4 regions of the Allobosea sp. P1_B10 genome follow, and region 3 is predicted to be linked to each of the others. Evidence: predicted binding sites of a transcription regulator. Region 3 holds the regulator's gene; each other region holds the start of a gene.
The links. Region 3 encodes LexA, which represses DNA repair genes until DNA is damaged. Its sites were predicted from a motif close to TGTTCNNNNTGTGTTCNG; they were not measured.
Positions count from the first base shown of each region.

Region 1 (5,823 bases), on a different contig from region 3:
CAGATGCCGTGCCAGAGCAGCTCGACGGTCTTCTTGGTGCGATAGGGCTGCAGGACGCAGGAGCGCCCGAGCTCGAGGAAACGCAGTCCCGGGTGCTGGGCGAGCATGGGTTCGAGATCGAACTCGCTCTGGCTGTAGAAGCCGCCCAGCCGCGTCGCTGCGCTCTGCCGCATCAGGCGGTAGGTGCCCACCACCTTCGGCTTGGTGCCGCCAAACCGTCCGCGTGCCGCATGGTCGATCACCAGCAGATGGTCGCAGGCCCCGTCGAACCTGTCAGCGTCGCGGCGGAACACGCGCGAGATCACGTCAGGCTTGGCCGCCATCTCCTGGTAGAACACGCGATAGCGCAGGCGTTGCGCACGCCAGATCTCGCGCGGCCCGCGCGCCAGCCTGACTTCGAGCGAGCCGGAGCGGCCCAGCGTACCCGACAGCGGCTCCGCCTCGTGCTGGCGTCCACCGAATCTGCGGAACCTTGCGAGGAGCGGGTGTCCGGCCGGCAGCTGCTTTGCCGGCTGGTTCCAGCCGCGAAAAACATGAAGTGCCATGGCTCATCTTGTCCCTGCGCCTTGATTGGCGGCCATCGGGAACGCTTGCGCTGAGCTTCTTACAGCATCGCGACTGAAATGCGACAGCGCAGTGACGCGGTCTCAGGCCGTCAGCGGCTCGACGGCGCCGGCCTCCACGCGCTGCAACCAACGTTCCACCGTCGCGCGCTCGAAAGGCTTAGCCAGGCAATCATCCATGCCGGCCGCCAGTGCCGCGGCCCGGTCGCTTGGTGAGACATTGGCCGTGACCGCGATCAGGGGCAGGCGCGGCGCTCTCAATCTGGCTTCCATGGCGCGGATCGCCCGCGCGGCCGCGAGCCCGTCCAGCTCAGGCATCCGGATGTCGAGCAGGACTAGGTCGAAGCGCGGTTGCGCGCCGTCCAGGCTGTCCTCGACCTGTTCGAGGGCCTGCCGCCCGTCACGCGCCCAGATGGCCGTGCAGCCCAGCCGTTCGAGTGTGCGCGTGGCCAGCAACGCATTGATCTCGTTGTCTTCCGCCACGAGGACGCGCAAGCGCGTATAGGGGGCAGGGGTCGGCTCCGCTGTCGGCTGGCGTGTTGGCTCCGGCGCGGGCGCGGCGTCGGAAGTGGGTCGCGAGGACAGGCGCTCATAGAGCGAGCGCGCCCGGATCGGCTTGATCAGAAAGCCCGAGAAGCCCGCTTCGCGCGGCGGGCCGCTGCTGCGGCGTTCGCCCGGCGACAGCAGCACGACCCGCTCCTCGATGCCGGCTTCTGTCGCCGCCGCCGCAAGCGCCCGCGCCGAGTCGGCGCCGAGCGTCTGGTCGATCAGCACGGCATCGAAGACGGTTTGCTCTGCAAGTGCGGCCAGTGCCGCATCGACCGTTGCGGCCAGCACAGTCGCGGCACCCGTGGCTGCGAGCGCCTCCATGACGAATTGCGAGCCGAAGGCGGCATCCGATGCAACGAGGACCTGCCGTCCGCTCCAGTCGGGCGGCGCCAGAACGCTTGCCGTGCTGCTGGCCGCCAAAGGCAGCTTCACCCGGAACAGCGATCCGCGACCGGGCTCGCTTTCGACAGAGACGTCGCCACCCATGAGCTTTGCCAGCTGGCGCACGATCGCCAGGCCGAGGCCTGTGCCCTCATGCCGGCGCGTCGCGGTGCTGTCGGCCTGCTCGAACTCCTCGAAAATCGCCTGCAGGCGGTCGGCGGGGACGCCGGGCCCGGTATCGGCGACGGCGATCACGACGCCCTCGGGCGAGTAATCGAGACGGATGCCGACGCCGCCGATATCGGTGAACTTGATCGCATTGCCGGTGAGGTTGAGCAGGATCTGCCGGACGCGGTCGCGATCGCCGATGACCAGGCTCGGCAGGCCCGGCGCGATCGAAGTCGCGATCTCGAGTCCCTTGGCCTGGGCGCGCGGCGCCATCAATTCTGTCACGCCCTCGGTGACCAAGGCGATGTCGAAGGGCTGTTGGGTAAGCTCGAGCTTGCCGGCCTCGACTTTCGCGACGTCGAGGATGTCGTCGACGAGCGACAGCAGCGCCTCGCCCGAAGTCCGCAGTGCATCGACATAGGTTGTCTGCTCGGGGTCGAGCCGCGTGTCGCGCAGGAGGTCGGCCATCCCCAGGATGCCGTTGAGCGGTGTCCTGAATTCATGGCTGACGGTGGCGAGGAAGCGCGATTTCGCGTCGCTGGCGCTCTCGGCGCGGGCGCGTGCCTCGACCAGATCGCGTTCGCCGGCGATCCGGGCGGTGATGTCGCGGCCGACGCGCTGCAGAACGGTCTTGCCCAATGCGACCGGCACCACCGTCTCGACCCAGGAGATCCAGCGCTCGGCGCCATCGCCCCCGATCAGGCATTCGTCGAAGACCCGGGTTCCGTCTGCGAGCGCCTCGGTCGGGCGGCTGGCGATGCGCCTGGGTTCGCCCCGGCTGCCCACGAGTTCGGCCTCGTCGATCCCGAGCAAGGCTGCATAGGCGGCATTGGCGTAGACGATGCGTCCGGCATCGCGACGCACAATCAGATCGCCCTGCGCCTCGATCAGGCTGCGGTAACGTTCTTCGCTGTCGGCCAGCGTCCAGAGCCGGTCGTTCAGGGTGTCGACGTCGCGCGCCAGTTCGCCAGCCTGCCGCACGATCCTGCTGCGACTGGCCGCCAGCAACGCGGCGCACAGGCACGCCACGGCAGCCAGCGCGGCGGCGATCCAGAACGGAAGGGAGGCGAGCGCGGGGTCCATGCCATCATGTTTAGCAGGTGGCCATTGAAAAAGAGTTGGGGGACGCCTCGAACTCGACGGGATGAACGATCCGATCTGTTAACCGTCTCGACGGCGTTGCGCATGATGGCCGCGGCGCGCCTGCGCACCAATTCATGCGAAAGCCTCACGCCGCCTGCGCCACCTGATCGATGCGCGAGCGATAGGACAGAGCCTCGGCCAGATGAATGCGCCCGACCTTGGCCTCGCCGTCGAGATCGGCGAGCGTCCGCGCCACCTTGAGCACGCGGTGATAGGCGCGCGCCGTGAGACGCATAGCGTCGGCTGCATCCCGCAGCAGGCTCAACCCGGCGTTGTCGGGCCGGGCGATATCGTCGAGCACCTTGGCAGGGCAGCTGGCATTCGTGGTGACGTGCGCCAGCCCGAGGGCCGCGAAGCGCTGCGTCTGCAAGGCGCGGGCCGCTGCGACCCGTGCCGCGACCTCGGCCGAGCCCTCGCTCGAAGCCGGCAGGATCAGATCCGACGCGGTCACGGCCGGCACGTCGATCGTGATGTCGATGCGGTCGAGCATCGGTCCGGAAATGCGGCTCTGGTACTGCGCCATGCAGCGTTCGTTCTGCTGGCGGCGGCAGGAGAAGCCGGGCTCCGTCGCCTTGCCGCAGCGGCACGGGTTCATCGCGGCGACGAGTTGGAAACGTGCGGGATACACCGCGCGATGGTTGGCCCGCGAGATCAGCACGTCGCCGGTTTCCATCGGCTGGCGCAGGGCGTCGAGCGCCTGAGCCTGGAACTCCGGCAGTTCGTCGAGGAAAAGCACGCCATGATGGGCCAGAGAGACCTCGCCGGGCTTGGCCTGGAGGCCGCCACCGACCAGAGCCGCCATTGAGGCCGAATGATGCGGCGCGCGAAAGGGGCGCCGGTCCGTCAGGGCACCATCGGCGAGATGCCCCGCGATCGACAGCACCATGGAGACTTCGAGGAGTTCGCGCGGCGTCAGCGGCGGCAGGATCGAGGGCAGGCGGCTCGCCAGCATCGACTTGCCGGCTCCCGGAGGACCGTTCATCAGAAGATTGTGCCCGCCGGCGGCCGCGATTTCGAGCACGCGCTTGGCACTCTCCTGGCCCTTGATGTCGGCGAGGTCCGGCAGCGGGCCGTGCTGGCGCGCCACGGCCGGTTCCGGGCGCGCCATTACCTGCGTGCCCTTGAAGTGATTGGCGAGCTGGATCAGCGAGCGCGGGCTGAGAATGTCGATATCGGCCGCAGCCCAGGCGGCTTCCGGCCCCGATGCCGCCGGGCAGATCAGGCCCTGGCCGCGGCCATAGGCTGCGATCGCTGCCGGGAGCACGCCGGCCACCGCTGTGATCGAGCCATCGAGCGCAAGCTCGCCCAGCACCGTGTAGCCCGCGAGCGCGTCCGCCGGGATCGCCCCTATCGCGGCCATCACGGCGAGTGCGATCGGCAGGTCGTAGTGGCTGCCTTCCTTGGGCAGGTCGGCCGGGGCGAGGTTGACGGTGATGCGCTTGGCCGGAAGCGCCAGCCCCGAGGCGATCAGCGCCGCCCTGACCCGCTCACGGCTTTCCGCGACAGCCTTGTCCGGCAGTCCGACCAGGATGAAGGCGACGCCGCCGGGCGTGACCTGGACCTGGACATCGACGGCGCGCGCCTCGATGCCCTCGAACGCCACAGTCGCGACCCGCGTGACCATCTCGCACCACCCCATTCCCCAGGGGAAGCTAGCGGAGTTTTCACGCTACAGCAAGAACATATAGGGAACTTATCCACTGTCAGTCAAAGGGCGAAGTCGGTCTTCTGCCTCGAATTCGGAGCTATTTCAGCAGCCCGACCTCCCGATAGAAGCGCTCTGCGCCTGGATGCAGTGGCACGCCAAGTAGGCCGTCGAGCGCCGTCTTCAGCTGGATTGCGTTGCCCTTGGCATGGCCGGCATCGAGCGCGGCGCGTGTCCTCTCGCTCCACAACGCCTTGGTGACGTCATAGACGGTGTCGGCGGCTTGCTGTGACGACGTCACCCAATGCGCGCCCACCGCGAGAGTTTTGACTGCGCCGATACCCTTGTAGGTGCCGGCGGGAATCTCGTTCTGGCTGAAGAACGGATAGTGCTTCGCCAGCGCCTCGACCGGAGCGCCGGATATCGGGAGGAGATCGATGTCCGTGCCGGCGGCCGCAAGCGACGCGATCGTATCGGTCGGAAAACCGCCGGTGAAGAAGAAGGCGTCGATCGTCCCTGCCTTCAGCATCGCAGCAGCATGGGCCGGCTTGGCGAACTCCGCGTGGAAATCCTGCCCTTCGACGCCGAAGGCGGTCAGGATCGCCGCCGCATTGAGCAGCGTGCCGGAGCCCGGCTCGTCGATGGAGACCCGCTTGCCCTTGAGATCGGCGATCGCCTTCACATTCGCGGCCCGGCGCACGACGAGGTGGACGCTCTCGGGATAGAGGTTGGCGATGGAGCGGAGTTCCGCGACCTTCGACCGCCCCTCGTAGACGCCGGTTCCTGAATACGCCCAATAGGCGACATCGGCCTGCACGAAGCCCGATTGGGCCGTGCCGCTGCTGATCGCGTTGATGTTCGCAACCGAGCCGTTGCTGGCGATGGCGGTCGATACCAGGCTCGGCGGGGTCGAGACCGCCTTGGCGATCAGCGTGCCGATCGCGTGATAGGTCCCGCCCACGCCACCGGTGGTGATCGAGAAGTAGGCGGGCGCCTGGGCAAACGCCAGTCCGGCTGCCAGCATGACGCCGATGGCGGCGCCGACCAGGATCGTTCTCGGGCGGAAGCGCTGTGACATTTGGGGGGATCCTGGAACCGGTCGTTGCGGACGGTCGCAGCGCGCCGGAGCTATCGCAAGCCTGCGCGCCGTCGGCGATGACGGAAGTATGGACTATTCCACTGCCGCCGCACCCGACATAGGCACGCCGGGCTGGTGCTCAAGGCATCGCGCGGCGATTTTCCCTCACCGTCTCGTGACGATGCCGATCCCGGGCTCGGCCCTGGCCCCCAGGCGCAACAGCAGGAACCCGAGCAGCAGCGCGATCAAGGCCGCAGGGGCAAGCATCAGGTTGAGCAGGACGGGATCCCAGAGCA
Region 1 is NZ_JBFTZP010000003.1:496,443-502,265, forward strand. It holds gene olsB (l-ornithine N(alpha)-acyltransferase) at 1-545, opposite strand, end outside; gene AC1D2L_RS09730 (ATP-binding protein) at 648-2,744, opposite strand; gene AC1D2L_RS09735 (YifB family Mg chelatase-like AAA ATPase) at 2,890-4,428, opposite strand; gene AC1D2L_RS09740 (TAXI family TRAP transporter solute-binding subunit) at 4,550-5,527, opposite strand; gene AC1D2L_RS09745 (hypothetical protein) at 5,693-5,823, opposite strand, start outside.
Region 1: a site for LexA is predicted at 4,481-4,498, ahead of AC1D2L_RS09735 (YifB family Mg chelatase-like AAA ATPase). Genes of this name have one in related genera too.

Region 2 (5,823 bases), on a different contig from region 3:
TGCCTCAGGCGCAGTTCCTGGCCCGCCGGCGTGGAATCGTTGGGGTAGAGCACCTTCGAGATCGCCTCGGCGCGGTTGCGCTCGGCGACGGCGCCGGCAAGGTCGCCCTTGTTGAAGGCGTCTAGGGAGAGCGGGTGCATCGCGCGGGCGCGCCATAGCCGCAGCGTGGTGGCATCGCGGCCGCGCCAGCCGACGATCGGCGTGTCATAGGCAACGGCAAAGACGGTCTCCTCTGGCGTCCAGACGACCTCGCCGGGCTTGTCTGTCGCCGCCACGCCGCCGCCGAAACCGATTTGGTATGCGCTCTCGCGCCGATCGAACTCCCAGGGATTGCGGAAGGAGAGCCAGTCCTCGGGGACCTCGACCTGCTTGCCGCCATCGATGCGCTGCTTGAACAGGCCGTGGTCGTAGCGGATCCCATAGCCCAGCGCCGGAACACCGGTCGAGGCCATCGCCTCCATGTAGCAGGCGGCCAGGCGGCCGAGGCCGCCATTGCCGAGCGCCGCATCGGGCTCGATCGTCTCGATCGCGCTGAGATCGACACCGAGCTCGGACATTGCCTGAGCGACGACGCCGGTCAGACCGAGATTGCTCAGCGCGTCGGCGAGCGAGCGGCCGATCAGGAATTCCAGCGAGAGATAATAGACGCGCTTGCGGCCGGTCCTGTAGCTCTCGCGCGTCGAATGCTGCCAGACATTCACGATATGATCCCGCACGGCCAGGATCGCTGCAGTCAGCCAGTCATGCGGCTGGGCCACAGACGGGTTCTTGCCGAGTGAGTAGGTGAGCTTGCGGACGATTTCGGCCTTCAGCTTCTCTACCAATTCCGTCGAATTGGGCTCGGTGGCGGCCTTGGCCTGCGTGGCTGTGTCGTTCAAGCGTCGGCATCCTGGCTGTTGCGGCTGTGGCGAGTGTCGAACCAACGCCATGCCAAGTCCAGCCGAAACCGCACTGCAACATGGTTGTGCGTTTCGCTGTGCCTTGGCGCGAGCCTTGGCTGATCGCGGCCTCAGTTCGTCGGGCTGCGTGTTTCGTCCCGTGCGCGCTCGCCGATCTGCTTGGCGCCTGTGACAGCGGAGCCGGTGAAACCCACCAGGCTCGTCCATACGCTGCGCGTATAGGCGCCCTCATGGACCACGGCGTCGTAACCGATCGCCAAAACCAGAATAACCAAAAGAATTCGCATCGATCCCCCTCCTGTCGAACGCGGGAACAACGCTGCCGCGCTCGCCGGGGTTCCAGAAAGCTCGCAGGCGAACCAGCCGCGACGATTGGTCCCGATCCCTGGAACTCGCGCGCAGGGTCATTCGTTGCTAGGAACATACAGTGAACATGGAGATGGCGTCTTGGCTCAACTCACGGTGATGCAGAAGCTCGCGATCCTGAGCGATGCGGCGAAATATGATGCGTCCTGCGCATCCAGCGGCACGTCGAAGCGCAATTCGCTGGGCGGGCAGGGCATCGGCTCGACCACTGGCTCGGGCATCTGCCATTCCTATGCGCCCGACGGGCGCTGCATCTCCCTGCTGAAGATCCTGCTGACGAATTTCTGCAGCTATGACTGCGTCTTCTGCATCAATCGCTCGTCGAGCAATGTCGAGCGGGCGCGGTTCTCGGTCGAGGAGGTCGTGGATCTCACGCTGAACTTCTATCGGCGCAACTATATCGAGGGCCTGTTCCTGTCGTCGGGCATCATTCGGTCGCCTGACTACACGATGTCGGAGATGGTGCGCGTGGTCAAAACCCTGCGCGAGGTCCACCAGTTCCGCGGCTACATCCACCTCAAGCTCATCCCGAGCGCGAGCCCCGACCTCGTCACCGAGGCCGGACTCTATGCCGACCGCGTCTCGGTCAATGTCGAGCTGCCGAGCGAGATCTCGCTGAAGCGGTTCGCACCGGAAAAGAAGCCGCGCGAGATCGGCTCGGCGATGGGCGGGCTCAGGTTGAAGATCGAGGAGAGCAAGGCCGAGCGCGTGAAGAGCCGCAAGGCGCCGGTCTTCGCTCCCGCCGGCCAGAGCACGCAGATGATCGTCGGCGCGGATGGGTCAAGCGACGCCTCCATCCTGCAGCGCAGCGCCCAGCTCTATGGCTCGTTCGGTCTGCGCCGGGTGTACTACTCGGCCTTCAGCCCGATCCCGGATTCGTCGAGCCAATTGCCGCTGGTCGAGCCGCCCCTGATGCGGGAACACCGGCTCTATCAGGCCGACTGGCTGACCCGGTTCTACGGTTTCGAGGTCGGCGAGATCCTCGACACGCAATCGGGCGAGATGCTCGATCTCGCCATCGACCCGAAATTGGCCTGGGCCCTGCGCCATCGCGAGCGCTTTCCGGTGGACGTCAACAAGGCCGACCGCGAGCACTTGTTGCGGGTGCCGGGGCTGGGAACGCGCAGCGTCAAGCGGATCATCGAGATGCGACGCATCCGGCGGCTGACGCTCGACGATGTCGGCAAGCTCGCGCGCTCCGTGACTGTGCTGCGCAACTTCATCGTCACCGCCGACTGGCGGCCCGGTGCCGCGCTCGACAGCGACCGCCTTCGCCAACATCTAGCGCCGCGGCCGCAACAGCTGGCGCTGCTGTGATGGTTTCCGCCAGGCTCGCCCATCCCGCCGATTACGAGGGCTGGCGCAGGCAGGCGAGAGCGCTCGCGCAGCGCGGGATCGCCCCGTCGGAGGTCGCCTGGCTGGTCGGGCAGGAGGCTGGCGGCCTGTTCGGCGGCGCGGAGGTTGCCTGCGACGCTCCCTCGGACGGCGCACGACTGACGGTGCCGCGCGCTTTTCTCGAGCTTGCCGACCAGGTGATCTGCCACAGCGATCCCGAGCGCTTCGGCATGCTCTACCGCATGCTGGCGCGCCTCCAGCATGAGCCGCAATTGCTGAAGCTCACGACGGATGCGGATGTCCACCGCGCCGAGGCCATGGCGCGCAGCGTCCGGCGCGACGTCCACAAGATGACCGCCTTCGTGCGGTTTCGCGAAGTGGAGGATGACGATGGCGGGGTGGCCTATGTCGCCTGGTTCGAGCCAGAGCACTTCATTCTCGAACGCGCCTCGCGCTTCTTTGTCGAGCGCTTCGCGTCGATGCGCTGGTCGATCCTGACGCCGCAGGGATCGCTGCACTGGGATCTCGCGAAGCTGCATGTCGGCGCGCCTGCGTCGCGTTGCGATGCGCCCAACGACGATGCGATCGAGGATTACTGGCGGACCTATTACGCCAACATCTTCAATCCGGCGCGGCTCAAGATCAAAGCCATGAAGGCCGAGATGCCGCAAAAGTACTGGCGCAACCTGCCCGAGGCCGAACTGATCGCGCCCCTGATCGCGGGTGCTGCCCGGCGGGCCGCGGCGATGATCGAGACCATGCCGACGCTGCCCCCGGAGCGGCACCTGAGGCAGGCCGAGCGAAGCCGCGTGTTGGCTGTCTCGCCGGACGAGTCGTTCGCGAGCCTGGAGCAGGCGGCATTCGCCTCGCGCGACTGCCGGCGCTGTGGGCTATGCGAGCACGCGACGCAGACCGTCTTCGGCGCCGGGCCGATGGATGCGCGCGTGATGTTCGTCGGCGAGCAGCCCGGCGACCGCGAGGACCTGTCAGGCACGCCGTTCGTGGGTCCAGCCGGCGAACTCTTCAACCGGATCATGGGCGAGGCTGGCCTCGACCGGCGCAAGGCCTATGTCACCAATGCGGTGAAGCACTTCAAGTTCGAGGTGCGCGGCAAGCGCCGCATCCACCAGAGCCCCGGCGCCGGGGAGATCAAGGCCTGCCGCTTCTGGCTCGGACTCGAGCGCGATTTCGTCAAGCCGGAGCTGATCGTGGCGATGGGCGCGACTGCGCTGCGCTCGTTAACAGGGCATTCCGGCTCGCTGGGCTCGATGCGCGACAGGGACCTGACACTCGAGGACGGCACGCGATTGCTGGTGACCGTGCATCCGTCCTACCTGCTGCGCCTGCCCGACGAGGAGACGCGACGTCGCGAGACGGAGCGCTTCCTGGGCGATCTCAGGCGCGCAGGCGAACTTGTCCCGGACATGCAAGTGGGGAGGGCGGCCTGAAGGGTCGGGCGCGTTGCCCCGCACCCTTCGCGGGCATCCGGCCAACTGGTTTCAGTTCGCAAGGATGCCCACGGGTGAAGAATCAGACGGCCGGACGGGCCAGATGATTGTTCAGGTCGACGCCAATTTTGCCGGCGGCGAAGATGTTGAGCGCCTCGGTATCGGCAAAGCGGTAGCCGTTCTCGATCAGACGAGAAGTGAACTGCCTATTGTACAGAAACGAAACGATGAACTGCCACAGTCCGAACGTACACACTGTAAAGAGGAGATGAAGGGCAGCGACTCCAAGTTCGCCCCTGATCAACGGAACCCACCAGCCGAACAAAAGATACGTCCAGGAGTAACCGACAAAGCCCTTTTTTACCAACCCCGTGCTATTATTCTTCATCATTACGACTTGAGCCATATCTATCCCCCCGCGGACTGAGCGTCCGGGCCGCATGCCTAGTGTTGTCGCGGAGGGGGCACAAGGGCATCAGGGTGTCGCCATCAGGTCTTTCAACCGGAGCTTTGCGATCCTCTCGACCTGCGCCAGCGCCGTCTCGAATTCGGTCTCGGGCGTGCTCTTCAGCCGCGCCTCGAAATTGGCGACGATGTCGGCCTTGCTCAGGCCCCTGACGGCGATGATGAAGGGGATGCCGAAGCGGGCCTTGTAGCTCTCGTTGAGTGCGATGAAGCGGACACGCTCGTCGCTGGTCAGGCGGTCAAGACCGGCTGACGCCTGCTCCAGGCTTGATTCGGGCGTGAGTTCGCCCGCCGCGGCGAGCTTGCCGGCAAGGTCGGGGTGGGCAAGCAGCAGAGCGCGGCGCTGATCGGGTGAGCCTGCGTGCATCGCGCGGCTCATGGCGGCGTGCAGGCCCTCAACGGTATCCTCTGCCTCGCTCAGGCCGGCGTCATGCGCCGCCTCGGCGATCCAGGGGGAATGCTCCCATACGCGGCCATAAACTTCGACGAACAGCGCCTTCGGCAGTTTCGAGGGCCGATAGCCATCGGCCGGCGGGTGACGACGGACCCAGTGCCGCGCGATATCGAGCCGGGTCGCGACCCAGACCCGCTCATGCGACTGCACATAGTCGAGGAAGCGCGCCAGCGCGGCCGCGCGACCGGGGCGCCCGACCAGCCGGCAGTGCAGGCCGATCGACATCATTTTAGGCGCGGTCTCGCCCTCGGCGTACAGGATGTCGAAGCTGTCCTTGAGATAGGCGAAGAACTGGTCGCCGCTGTTGAAGCCCTGCGGGGTGGCAAAGCGCATGTCGTTGGCGTCGAGCGTGTAGGGCACCGCGAGTTGCGGGCCGTGCGGACCCGAGAGCCAATAGGGCAGTTCATCGGCATAGACATCTGCCGTGTAGAGAAAGCCGCCTTCCGCCATGGTCAGCGGGATCGTCCGCTCGGAACTCCTGCCCTGGTATATGCCGAGCGGGCGCGCGCCTGTCAGGTCCTGCTGGATCGCAATGGCCTCGAGGATGTCGGCGCGCTCGCGTTCGGCGGGGATGTCGCGATAGTCGATCCATTTCAGGCCGTGGGTGGCAATTTCCCACCCGGCCTCCTGCATGGAATCCACGATCTCGGGATAGCGCGCCAGCGCACTCGCGACGGCAAAGACGGTGACCGGCAGCTTGCGCTGCGTGAACATCCGCCAGAGCCGCCAGTAGCCCGCACGCGAGCCGTATTCGTAGATCGACTCCATGTTCATGTGGCGCTGGCCGGGCCAGGGCGCGGCGCCAACGATCTCGGAGAGGAAGGCCTCGGAGGCGGCGTCGCCATGCAGGATGTTG
Region 2 is NZ_JBFTZP010000002.1:528,103-533,925, forward strand. It holds gene AC1D2L_RS07240 (glycogen/starch/alpha-glucan phosphorylase) at 1-929, opposite strand, end outside; gene AC1D2L_RS07245 (hypothetical protein) at 1,010-1,186, opposite strand; gene AC1D2L_RS07250 (putative DNA modification/repair radical SAM protein) at 1,365-2,582, shown strand; gene AC1D2L_RS07255 (UdgX family uracil-DNA binding protein) at 2,582-4,048, shown strand; gene AC1D2L_RS07260 (hypothetical protein) at 4,131-4,454, opposite strand; gene puuE (allantoinase PuuE) at 4,524-5,823, opposite strand, start outside.
Region 2: a site for LexA is predicted at 1,316-1,333, ahead of AC1D2L_RS07250 (putative DNA modification/repair radical SAM protein). Genes of this name have one in related genera too.

Region 3 (5,823 bases):
AAACGTCTCAAGCCCCTGTCGCCGACCGAGAAGAATGTTGATCTCCTCCGCTGTAAGCGATGATCGCAACGCGCGAAGGAGACTATCGCGCCGTTCGCCCGTTATGCCTTTGATGCTGTCTATAATTCCCCGATCAGAAGCATCAATTATTGCTTTCGGACCGGCCCGAGTTGAAATATCTTCGATATGAAAATTCTCGTGATTAGAGAGGTCGATAAATTTAAGCTGAGTAAGGAAGGAAAGAAGCTTTTCGAATTCGTCGTCTCGAAACGTAAATTCGTTTTTGTCAAACGCCTGTATCCATTCTCCTTTTCGCGACTGAAACGTCTGAAAAGTTAGTCTCCTTATGTTTTTCGTGTCCTGGGACACGATGGCAGAGACCTGCGTCTTTCTTAGGTTACCGCTCAGCCTCAAGCAGAGAGACCCTTCTATTTCTCCAAGCAGTATCTTGTCGTTTTCATCGATTACCATTCGGACATTGCGTAATTCCTCGCCGGAGCCATAGCGATAGGAGAAGAGTTTGGAGATATACGTTTTTCCCTCGCGTCGAAGTTTGAAGAACTCAAATTCCCGGTCGTCTGACATACATCTCCCCGCGATTTATCCGGCGACCATTCGGATCGCTCCTTACTCACGATAAGCTTCGCGAATCCGCCGGTTAGCAAGTGCCACCATCGCAATTCAGGCGGCTCCGGGCGGGCGAGGATGGGCATGGCCTCTTCGTGGTCTTTGACCTGGGCGTCGAGCATGTTCACGTCCAATCGAAAGAATCGCGCGTCGCAAAACATCGCCAATAATTGGAGAACACATCGTCTCGATCTCGGGCCTCCACATGGTGCTGGCCGCCGGCACGATCTTCGGCATCATCCGTGCCCTTCTGGCGGCGTCGCAGACGCTGGCGTTGCGCTGGCCGATCAAGAAGATAGCGGCCGTTGGAGCCATGCTGGGGGCGATCGGCTATTGCGTGTTCTCGGGCGCGGATGTGGCGACCGTGCGCTCGCTGATTATGACGCTGGTGATGCTGGGCGCGATCCTGGTCGACCGACCGGCGCTCAGCATGCGCAATCTCGCGCTGTCGGCGATGATCGTTCTGTTGCGCGAACCCGACGCGCTGCTTGGCCCGAGCTTCCAGATGTCGTTCGGCGCAGTCGCCGCGCTGATCGCCTTTGCCGAGCGCTGGGAAGGGCGCAATCGCGAGGCGCCGCCATCCTCGCTGCCCTGGCCTCTGCGTCCGCTCTGGATCGCTGCGCTCGGGATCCTGGTGACGACATTGCTCGCGACGGCTGCGACCGCGCCCTTCGGCGCCTATCACTTCCAGGCCTTCAACCCGTTCGGCCTGCTCGGCAACGCGCTGGCCTTGCCCTTTGTCTCGCTTGTCGTGATGCCGGCTGCCGTGTTCGGCGTGCTGGCCTACCCGTTCGGGCTCGACTGGCCGGCCTGGGCGGCTATGGGGTTGGCGTCGGAGTTCGTGCTGAAGCTGGCACATTGGGTGGCGACCATCGACCATTCGACGCTCGTCATCCCTGCGTTCGGTCCAGCGGCGTTGATCTGCTTCTCGCTGAGCCTGCTCTGGGCAACGCTCTGGAGCACCAAGCTGCGCCTGCTGGCCATCCTGCCGCTGATCGCCGGTGTCGCCGTGGCGGCGAAGCCCGAGCGCCCCGATGTGCTTGTCGAGCGCGACGGCTCCGGCATCGCGGTGCGCGGCAGCGACGAGCGATTGATCGTTGCCGGGCGGCCGAGCGCCTTCGTCATCCAGCAATGGCTGAACGCTGACGGTGACAATCGCGCGCCGACCGATGCGAGCCTGCGCCAGGGCGCCGCCTGCGATGCGCTGGGCTGTGTCATCCGCACAAAGGACGGCCGCAGCATCGCCTATGCGCGCGAGCGGCTTGGCATCATCGAGGATTGTGCCCGCGCCGACCTCGTGGTCACGCCGATACCGTGGTCAGCGCCCTGTGCCGCCAAGTTGGTCGACCGCATTGCGCTGGGGCGCGATGGCGCGACCTCGCTGATATCGAGGGCAGGCGGATGGCGCGTGCTCCAGGCCGAGCGCGCCGATGTCGAGCGACCTTGGACGCGCACCGGCGGCAGGGCCGCTGCACCGTCGAGTTCTCGTCCGAGCCAGCAACCGGCAGCAGTGGCGCCGGTGAGCCCGGCGAGCGAACCTGCCGATGCCGGAGAGGCCGAGCCCCTATAGAGCGCGCGCCGCCTCCATGCGGAAAGCGTCGCGCAACGGCCAATCCGGGTCGGTCGCGCGCTTTCCAAGCGCATTCAGCTTGTCAGTAGCGTCGGAACAGGTTGACCAGCCGACCCTGGATCTTGACCCGGTCGGGACCAAGTACGCGCGTCTCATATGCGGGATTTGCGGCTTCGAGGGCTATCGATGAACCACGCTTGCGCAGGCGTTTCAGCGTCGCTTCCTCGTCATCGATGAGGGCGACGATGATATCGCCGGTATTGGCCGTATCCTGGCGCTTGATGACGACCGTGTCGCCATCGAGGATGCCGGCCTCGACCATCGAATCGCCGCGAACCTCGAGCGCGTAATGCTCGCCGGAACCCAGCATGTCGGCGGGCATGGAGACGCTGTGGCTGCGGCTCTGGATCGCCGAAATCGGCGTACCGGCGGCGATGCGTCCCATTACCGGGATCGCCACCATGTTGCGCGCGTCCTCCTCAGGCGGCGCAGCGGCCGGCTTGGCCTTGCTGAGCCCGCCCTGGACGATCGATGGGCTGAAGCGCGGGCGACCGGCCTGTCCGCCTGCGATGCCGTCCGGCATCTTGATGACCTCAAGCGCGCGGGCGCGGTTGGGTAGCCTGCGGATGAAGCCGCGCTCCTCCAATGCCATGATCAGGCGGTGGATGCCCGATTTCGACTTGAGGTCGAGTGCGTCCTTCATCTCGTCGAAGGAAGGGGGGACGCCGCTCTCGCGGAGGCGTTCCTGAATGAAACGAAGCAGTTCGAACTGTTTGCGTGTCAGCATGGTCCCAGCGGGCGCTCCCTCGAGCAGATTCGAAACAAATCAAGAACGGTATACACGTTCGCGTTGTGTTCTGCAAGCAAGCTCAGCGCAGCCGCAGGATCCGGCATGCGTCGCCGCGCTTTGCCGGCTCCGCCAGGACCGGTCGGATGGTCAACGCATCGGCGCGGGCGAGCAGGCTCAGCATCGAGGAATCCTGCTTCGAGAACGGCGTCACCAACCAGCCATCCGCGCTCCGGGTCAGCTCCGAGCGGACATAGTCCTCGCGCTCATCGTTGGCCGCCATATCGGTTTCCAGGGTGGCTGGCTCCGAGCGGTCGCGCTCGGGTTCCGGCATGCCCAGCAGAGCCTCGATCAGCGGGCTCACGAAGAGATGGCCGCAGACGATAGACGAGACGGGGTTGCCCGGCAGGCCCAGCGCGACCATGCGGCCGAGCCGGCCCATCATCATCGGCTTGCCCGGCCGCATGGCGATCTTCCAGAAGCCGAGATCCATGCCCTGCGCCTTCAGCGCCTCCTGGACCAGGTCATGCGTGCCGACAGAGGCGCCGCCCAGCGTGATCAGCACATCGGCGTCGACAGCCTTGGCGCGCTCGATCTTGGCGGCGAGATCGGGGTGGTTGTCGCGCGCGATGCCGAGGTCGAGCACGGTGCCGCCGGCCTGCTCGACGATGGCCGCCAGTGAAAAACTGTTGGAGGCGACGATCTGGTCGGGTCCGACCGTCTCGCCCGGCAACACGAGCTCGTCGCCGGTGGCCAGGATCGCGACCAGCGGCTTGCGTCGGACGGGCAGCGTGGGGTGCCCACCGGCGGCGGCGAGGCCGAGCGCCGCGCTGTCGAGCCGGCGTCCGGCCGGCAGGAGCACGTCACCTTGCGAAAAATCGAGGCCGGCCGGGCGGACGAAACGGCCTTTGGCCGCGCCCTCGCGGACCGTGATCGTCGCGCTGCCGACGCCGTCGGCGTTCTCCTGCATCAGGATGGTGTCGGCGCCTTCGGGCATCGGCGCGCCGGTGAAGATGCGCACGGCTTCGCCGGGGCTTACAGTGCCTGCAAAAGCGCGGCCGGCGGCTGATTCGCCGATGACGCGCAGTTGGGTGGCGGGGCGGAGATCCTCGGCGCGGGCGGCATAGCCATCCATGGCCGAATTGGCGAAAGGCGGCTGGGTTCTCAGGGCGGTGACCGGCGCTGCCAGGATTCGGTCCGTAGCGCGCGCGAGAGGCACTGTCTCCGCAGGCGTCGTGGCAGGCACGCTGTCGAGCAGCGCCTTGAGTGCGACCTTGACCGGGGTCAGTGCCATCAGCCGGGCGCAGCCTCGTAGGTTCCGGATTTGCCGCCGGATTTGTGGACGAGGCGGATGCCCTCGATCCGCATGCCGCGATCGACAGCCTTGACCATGTCGTAGACGGTGAGGCAGGCCACCGAGACGGCAGTCAGCGCCTCCATCTCGACGCCGGTCTGCCCCTTCATCTTGACCTCGGCGCGCACGCGCACGCCGGGCAGCGTCTCATCGATGGTGAGATCGACGGCGACCTTGCTGATCAGCAGCGGGTGGCAGAGCGGGATCAGTTCATGGGTGCGCTTGGCGGCCATGATGCCGGCGAGGCGGGCGGTGCCGAGCACGTCGCCCTTCTTGGCGTCGCCGCGCCGCACGATGTCGAGCGTCTCGGGCAGCATGATCACGAGGCCCTCGGCGATCGCGATACGCGAGGTCTCGGCCTTGTCGCCGACATCGACCATATGCGCCTGACCCTGCGCATCGAGGTGGCTTAGGCCGCTCATGCGCCGAGCAGTTCGCGGGTGGCCTGCGCGACGTCCGGCTTACGCATCAGGCTCTCGCCGACAAGGAAGGTCTCGACCTTGCTCTGTTTCATCCGCAGCACTTCGGCATGGCTGAAGATGCCGCTCTCGCAGACCACGATGCGGTCGGCCGGCACCAGCGGTGCGAGCCGCTCGGTGACTGCGAGGTCGACATGAAAGCTGCGCAGGTCGCGGTTGTTGATGCCCAGCAAGCGGCTGTCGAGCTTCAGGCCGCGTTCCAGTTCGGCCTCGTTATGGACCTCGACGAGGACGTCCATGCCGAGGTCGCGGGCTGCCGTGTTGAGGCTGCGCGCCGCCGCATCGTCGACGCCAGCCATGATGATCAGGATGCAGTCGGCGCCCCAGGCCCGCGCCTCGTAGACCTGATAGGTTTCATAGAGGAAATCCTTGCGCAGGGCCGGCAGGCCGGAGGCCTCGCGCGCCTGCGTCAGGAATTCGGGCTTGCCCTGGAAGGAGGGTGCGTCGGTCAGGACAGAGAGGCACGCCGCCCCGCCTTCGGCATAGGCGCGCGCCAGCGATGGCGGGTCGAAATCGGCGCGGATCAGGCCTTTGGAGGGGCTCGCCTTCTTGATCTCGGCGATGAGCGCGGGCTGGCCCTGCACATGCCTGGCGGCGAGCGCGTCGGCGAACCCGCGGGGCGCGGTCTGCGCCGCGGCCATGGCCTCGATCCGCGCCTGCGGGACCGCGGCCATGGCAGCCGCGATCTCCTCGCGCTTGTAGGCTTCGATCTTGGCCAGAATGTCGGTCATCGCCGGCTCACGCGTTCGAGCTGGAAATGAGCGTCGCCAGCGTCGCCTTGGCCTTGCCGGAGTCGAGCGCGGCGTTTGCCTGGGCCAGACCGTCACGGAGGTCGCCGGCCTTGCCCGCGACGAGCAAAGCGGCGGCGGCGTTGAAGGCCGCGATATCGCGGAACGCGGTCTTCTCGCCGTCGAGCACGGCGCTAAGGGCGGCTGCGTTCTGTGCGGGTTCGCCGCCGCGCAGATCCTCGGCCTTCGCGCGCGCCAGGCCGACGTCATCGGGGCTG
Region 3 is NZ_JBFTZP010000004.1:302,000-307,822, reverse strand. It holds gene AC1D2L_RS12065 (Shedu immune nuclease family protein) at 1-585, opposite strand, end outside; gene AC1D2L_RS12060 (ComEC/Rec2 family competence protein) at 761-2,197, shown strand; gene lexA (transcriptional repressor LexA) at 2,280-2,984, opposite strand; gene AC1D2L_RS12050 (molybdopterin molybdotransferase MoeA) at 3,067-4,278, opposite strand; gene moaC (cyclic pyranopterin monophosphate synthase MoaC) at 4,278-4,760, opposite strand; gene trpC (indole-3-glycerol phosphate synthase TrpC) at 4,757-5,548, opposite strand; gene trpD (anthranilate phosphoribosyltransferase) at 5,556-5,823, opposite strand, start outside.

Region 4 (5,823 bases), on a different contig from region 3:
GCACGCCCGCTGACCGGCGCGTTCATGACATAACGCAACTCGTAGCGGCCGGGCTGTTCCGGGGCTTCCAGCGTCGTCTCGACATTCTCCGCCGGCAAGAAATGCAGCCCCTCGGCATCGAGCGGGGCATCGGGCAGAACGAGCATGACCCGATCCTGCTCGCCATTGGGACCGATGCCGCGTATCGGCAGGTCCTGGCCCCGGCCGACGCGGTCCGGCGCGGCAAGCGTCGCCGTAGGCGGCGTCGTGACGAGGGGTTGGCGGAGCAGGATGACGGGCGCGCCGTCGCGGTCCGCCGTCATGCGCAACTCATAGGTCCCGGCGAGACCGGGCGTCGGCAGCACCGCAACGGCGGTCGTTGGCTCGGCAACAGCGATGGCCGCGTGCACGGGATCGCCGGGCCGCGCGATCGCGAGCCGCGAGCCCGGCGGTGCGTTGCTGAGAAAAACGCTGAGGGGTGCGCCCGCCATGACGCTCTGCGAGGCGGAAATGGCCGGGCCCGTGGGCTTGCGCACCTCTCGCTTCGCCTGCGCGGAGGCTGCACCCGGACAGAGGCACATGCCCACGAGCAAGACGCGGCGGGAAACGCCCGAGGGCCGGTTCCCGCCGGCGGTCATCAGCCCATCGCGGCGGCGACGGCGTCGAGCGCAGCCTGCGCCTTGTCGCCATCGGGGCCGCCGGCCTGCGCCATGTCGCGCCGTCCGCCGCCGCCCTTGCCGCCGAGCTGTTCCGAGGCCACGCGCACCAACGCGACGGCATCGAAGCGCGCGGTCATGTCCTCCGTGACGCCGACCACGACGCCGGCCTTGCCATCCTCGGCCACGCCGATGATGGCAACCACGCCTGAGCCGATGCGGGTCTTGGCCTCGTCGGCCAGGCTCTTGAGGTCCTTCATCTCGACGCCGGTGACGGCGCGCGCCAGCAGCTTCGTGCCGGCGATCTCCTGAACGGGATCCTCAGCGGCGCCGCCGCCGCCCATGGCGAGCTTCTTGCGGGCGTCGGTCAGGTCGCGATCGAGCTTGCGGCGCTCCTCGATCAGGGCTGCCAGGCGGCTGCCGGCATCCTGGACGGGGACCTTGAGCAATGTCGCCAGTTCCTGAAGGCGGCGGGAATCGAGGTTGAGCTGCCGGCGCGCCTGGGCGCCGGTCATCGCCTCGAGACGACGCACGCCGGCGGCGACGGCGCTTTCGCCGACGACGCTGACAACGCTGATGTCGCCGGTGCGCGCGGCGTGGGTGCCGCCGCAAAGCTCGATCGAGAAGGGCTTGCCTTCATCCGTTGTGCCCATCGAGACGACACGGACCTCATCGCCGTATTTTTCGCCAAACAGCGCGCGCGCCCCCGAGGCGATGGCCTCGTCGACGCTCATCAGCCGGGTCGTGACAGGCTCATTGCGCAGCACGATGGCGTTGGCGATGTCCTCGACCTGCGCGAGCTCCGCATCGGAAATCGGCTTGGGGTGCGAGAAGTCGAAGCGCAGGCGATCAGGCGAGACCAGCGAGCCCTTCTGCGCGACGTGGTCGCCAAGAACAAGACGCAGCGCCTCGTGAAGCAGATGGGTCGCGGAGTGGTTGGCGCGAATTGCGCCGCGGCGTCCACGATCGACCACGAGTTCGACGGCCGCGCCGCGCTTCAGTTCGCCCTGCTTGACCGTGACGGCATGGGCGAAGATGTCGCCGAGCTTCTTCTGGACGTCGCTCACCTCGGCGAGCGCGCCTGCTGCCCGGATCGTGCCGGCATCGCCCAACTGGCCGCCGGACTCGCCGTAGAACGGTGTCTGATTGACGATGACGAAACCGCTCTCGCCCTCCTTCAGGCTCTCGACTTCGGCATTGTCGCGGATAAGGGCGGTGACAACTCCCTCGGCCGTCTCGGTGTCGTAGCCGAGGAATTCGGTCGCGCCGACGCGGTCGCGCAGCGGGAACCAGAGCTTTTCGGTGGCGGCCTCGCCGGTGCCCGACCAGGCGGCGCGGGCCTTGGCCTTCTGCTGCTGCATCGCGGCGTCGAAGCCTTCGATGTCGACCGACACACCCCGGGCGCGCAAGGCATCCTGCGTCAGGTCGAGCGGGAAGCCGTAGGTGTCATAGAGCGTGAAGGCGACGTCGCCCTTCAGGCTCTGCCCGGAAACCAGGCCCCTGGAGGCGTCGTCGAGCAGGTTCAGTCCGCGCGCCAGCGTCGTGCGGAAGCGCGTCTCCTCGAGCTTGAGCGTCTCGGAAATGAGCGCCTCGGCGCGCAGCAACTCGGGATAGGCCTGGCCCATCTCGCGGGTCAGGACAGGCACGAGCCTGTGCAGCAGCGGATCCTTTGCTCCGAGCAGCTGGGCGTGGCGCATGCCACGGCGCATGATCCGCCGCAGCACATAGCCGCGGCCTTCATTCGAGGGCAGCACGCCGTCGGCGATGAGGAAGGCCGAGCAGCGCAGATGGTCGGCGATGACGCGATGGCTCGCCTTCATCGGTCCGTCGGAAGCGACCGAGGTCATGTCCGCGATGGCGCGGATCAGCGCGGCGAACAGGTCGATCGCGTAATTGTCATGCGTGCCCTGGAGCACGGCGGCGACGCGCTCGAGGCCCATGCCGGTATCGATCGACGGGCGGGGCAGGTCGGTCCTGATGCCGCCGGCCGCCTCTTCATACTGCATGAAGACGAGGTTCCAGATCTCGATAAAGCGATCGCCATCCTCGTCGGGGGAGCCAGGAGGTCCGCCCGGGATATGGTCGCCGTGGTCGTAGAAGATCTCGGAGCAGGGTCCGCATGGGCCAGTGTCGCCCATGCGCCAGAAATTGTCCGAGGTCGGGATTCGGATGATCTTGGAATCCGACAGCCCCGCGATCTTCTTCCAGAGCGTGTGCGCCTCGTCGTCCTCGGAATAGACTGTGACGGTGAGCTTGTCCTTGGGCAGGCCGAACTCGCGCGTGACCAGGGTCCAGGCATGGGTGATCGCCTGTTCCTTGAAGTAGTCGCCGAAGGAGAAATTCCCGAGCATCTCGAAGAAGGTATGGTGCCGGGCGGTGTAGCCGACATTGTCGAGGTCGTTGTGCTTGCCGCCGGCCCGGACGCATTTCTGCGCAGTGGTCGCGCGCGAATAGGGCCGCTTTTCCTGCCCGGTGAAGACGTTCTTGAACTGGACCATGCCCGAATTGGCGAACATCAGCGTCGGGTCATTGCGCGGCACGAGCGGGCTCGATGGCACGACCTCGTGGCCGTTGGACTTGAAGTAGTCGAGGAAGGTCGACCGGATCTCGTTGACGCCGCTCATCGCAATGAAAACTCTGGTTCAGGACGGGCCGGGTTCATCCGGCGATATCAGGGTTTCTAGTCAGGCGGCTTGATCCTGTCGAGAGAGGCTGTTGCGGAAGCTCTCCGGCCAAAGCCTTGCCACCGAACGAAAACGGGCGGCCCCGAGGAGCCGCCCGCCTGTCTTGGAGATCGCGACCTGATGCTCAGGCCTGGCCCTCGTCGAGATCGTCATCGGTCGGCGTGGCCTCGTCGAGGATACGCTCGGCGACGAGGCCCGAATTCTGGCGGATGGTCGCCTCGATGCGTGCGGCCATCTCAGGGTTGGCCTTGAGGAAGGCCTTGGCATTCTCGCGACCCTGGCCCAGTCGCTGGCTGTCGAAGGAGAACCAGGCACCCGACTTCTCGACCATGCCGGCCTTCACACCGAGGTCGACGAGCTCGCCGACCTTGGAAATGCCCTCGCCGAACATGATGTCGAATTCGACCTGCTTGAAGGGCGGCGCCACCTTGTTCTTGACGACCTTGACGCGGACCTGGTTGCCGGTGGCCTCGTCGCGATCCTTCAGCGTCGCAATCCGGCGGATGTCGAGACGCACGGAGGCATAGAACTTCAGTGCGTTGCCGCCCGTGGTCGTCTCCGGGGAGCCATACATCACGCCGATCTTCATGCGGATCTGGTTGATGAAGATGACCATGCAGTTGGAGCGCGAGATCGATGCGGTAAGCTTGCGTAGCGCCTGGCTCATCAGGCGGGCCTGGAGGCCCGGCTGCACGTCGCCCATCTCGCCCTCGATCTCGGCGCGCGGCGTCAGGGCCGCCACGGAATCGACCACCAGCACGTCGATCGCGCCGGAGCGCACCAGCGTGTCCGTGATTTCCAGCGCCTGCTCGCCGGTGTCAGGCTGCGAGATCAGCAGGTCGTCGAGATTGACACCGAGCTTGCGGGCATAGACGGGGTCGAGCGCGTGTTCGGCGTCGACGAAGGCGCAGATGCCACCCTTCTTCTGCGCCTCGGCGATGGTGTGCAGGGCGAGCGTCGTCTTGCCCGACGATTCCGGCCCGTAGATTTCAATGACGCGGCCTTTGGGCAGGCCGCCGACGCCAAGCGCAATATCGAGCCCGAGCGAACCCGTCGACACCGTCTCGATCTCGATCGCTTGCTGGTTCTTGCCCAGCCGCATGATCGAACCCTTGCCGAAAGCACGTTCGATCTGCGAGAGCGCTGCGTCCAGCGCCTTGGCCTTGTCCATCGAGGAGCCTTCCACGAGCTTGAGATTTGCCTGATTCACGGTGCGGCTCCTTATGGCAGGGGCGCTGCGACTTCTCAATGCGCGCCATGAGAAGAAGTGATCATGATTTGTTCTCATGCGCAAGTTCTTTTTTTGTTCTCATAGGGGGTATAGCGATAGCCATGGGCTTGGACCGCTTCTGACCAGAACAGACGGGGGACATCATCCCGCGGGGGGGGGGGGGCGGTACCAATATTTCGGTTTTGGCGGCGGCTCGCCGAGTGGCGCCTTACAACTCGTCTGCCCCGCTGGCCGGAAAGAGTTTTTGCTCGACCAGTTGGCTCTCAATGCCATCTGCGCTGACGCTTGCTTGCAAAAGCATCGAGCCTGGTGCAAACCCATTCAACCATTCTCGAATAAGAACTGCCGGGTATGCTGGCAGATGATGGGCCTGCCTCAGCCATCCACGCGAGCAGGCGACAAATTTCCGCATGCCGATCTATCAATTCGTTCGTGAAGCTGCCCCTCTCCTCCTCACGCTTAAGTCTAGCATCTGCCAGAGCCCAACGGCGCTGCTTCTCCGCACGAATGCGGCCCTCTTCCTCCCGCTTCTCGCGGCCGACTTTGCGGCTGGCGAGGATCCGCTCCCCCCATCGACGATCAACGGAATAACGCCCTCAAGCCTCTGCTTTTTGCTGTCCGCCCATTGGCGCCGCAGACCTCTATCCAACCGGATATCTCGATAAACAGTTGGCCGGTCCGCTTGTGAAAAGTCTCCGGATAGCTGCGTCCGTATCGGTGGGATGGCCTCGGATTGCCTACACGGTTGTAGCGTTGAATTTCCCCATCGCGGCGTGCTGCCTGGGCAAGGTCATGCGTGGTGGGCTCATACGACATGCAACGCGTGACTTCGCTCAGAGAAAATTCGACATCATCGTTCGCGATGGCGACACGCATTCGCTGGCCTGTCGGGTCCAATGCCAGACCTCGCTGCTCAAGCGCCCTGGCCAGCAAGTCCAAAATCGTGATCGTCGGTTCAACGGATGCGATGGCGACGGCAATCCCGCATTCTCCCTCTCCTACCGCCTTTGCAACATCGTCGGTTTGGGAGCTTTTCTTTCTTAGCGTCTGAGCGGTCCGCCTCACGGTGGAGCGGAGTTCAGTAAACTCCTTGGGGGCTTCCTCGGGCCCTGGGTTGTGGATTTCCGGCGTTTTCTCCTGCCGTTCGATCCGCTCGGCTCTTCGGCGAATGATCACGGCGCGGATCGGCTCCGGCGTCGCATCAATGCCAATTGGAATTTCGATGGCATTCAATTTCGGATCGGCAGCCTCGGCGAAATAGGTTTTCTTGACG
Region 4 is NZ_JBFTZP010000002.1:581,434-587,256, forward strand. It holds gene AC1D2L_RS07510 (hypothetical protein) at 1-515, opposite strand, end outside; gene alaS (alanine--tRNA ligase) at 617-3,259, opposite strand; gene recA (recombinase RecA) at 3,444-4,490, opposite strand; gene AC1D2L_RS07525 (hypothetical protein) at 5,130-5,823, opposite strand, start outside.
Region 4: a site for LexA is predicted at 4,613-4,630, ahead of recA (recombinase RecA). Genes of this name have one in related genera too.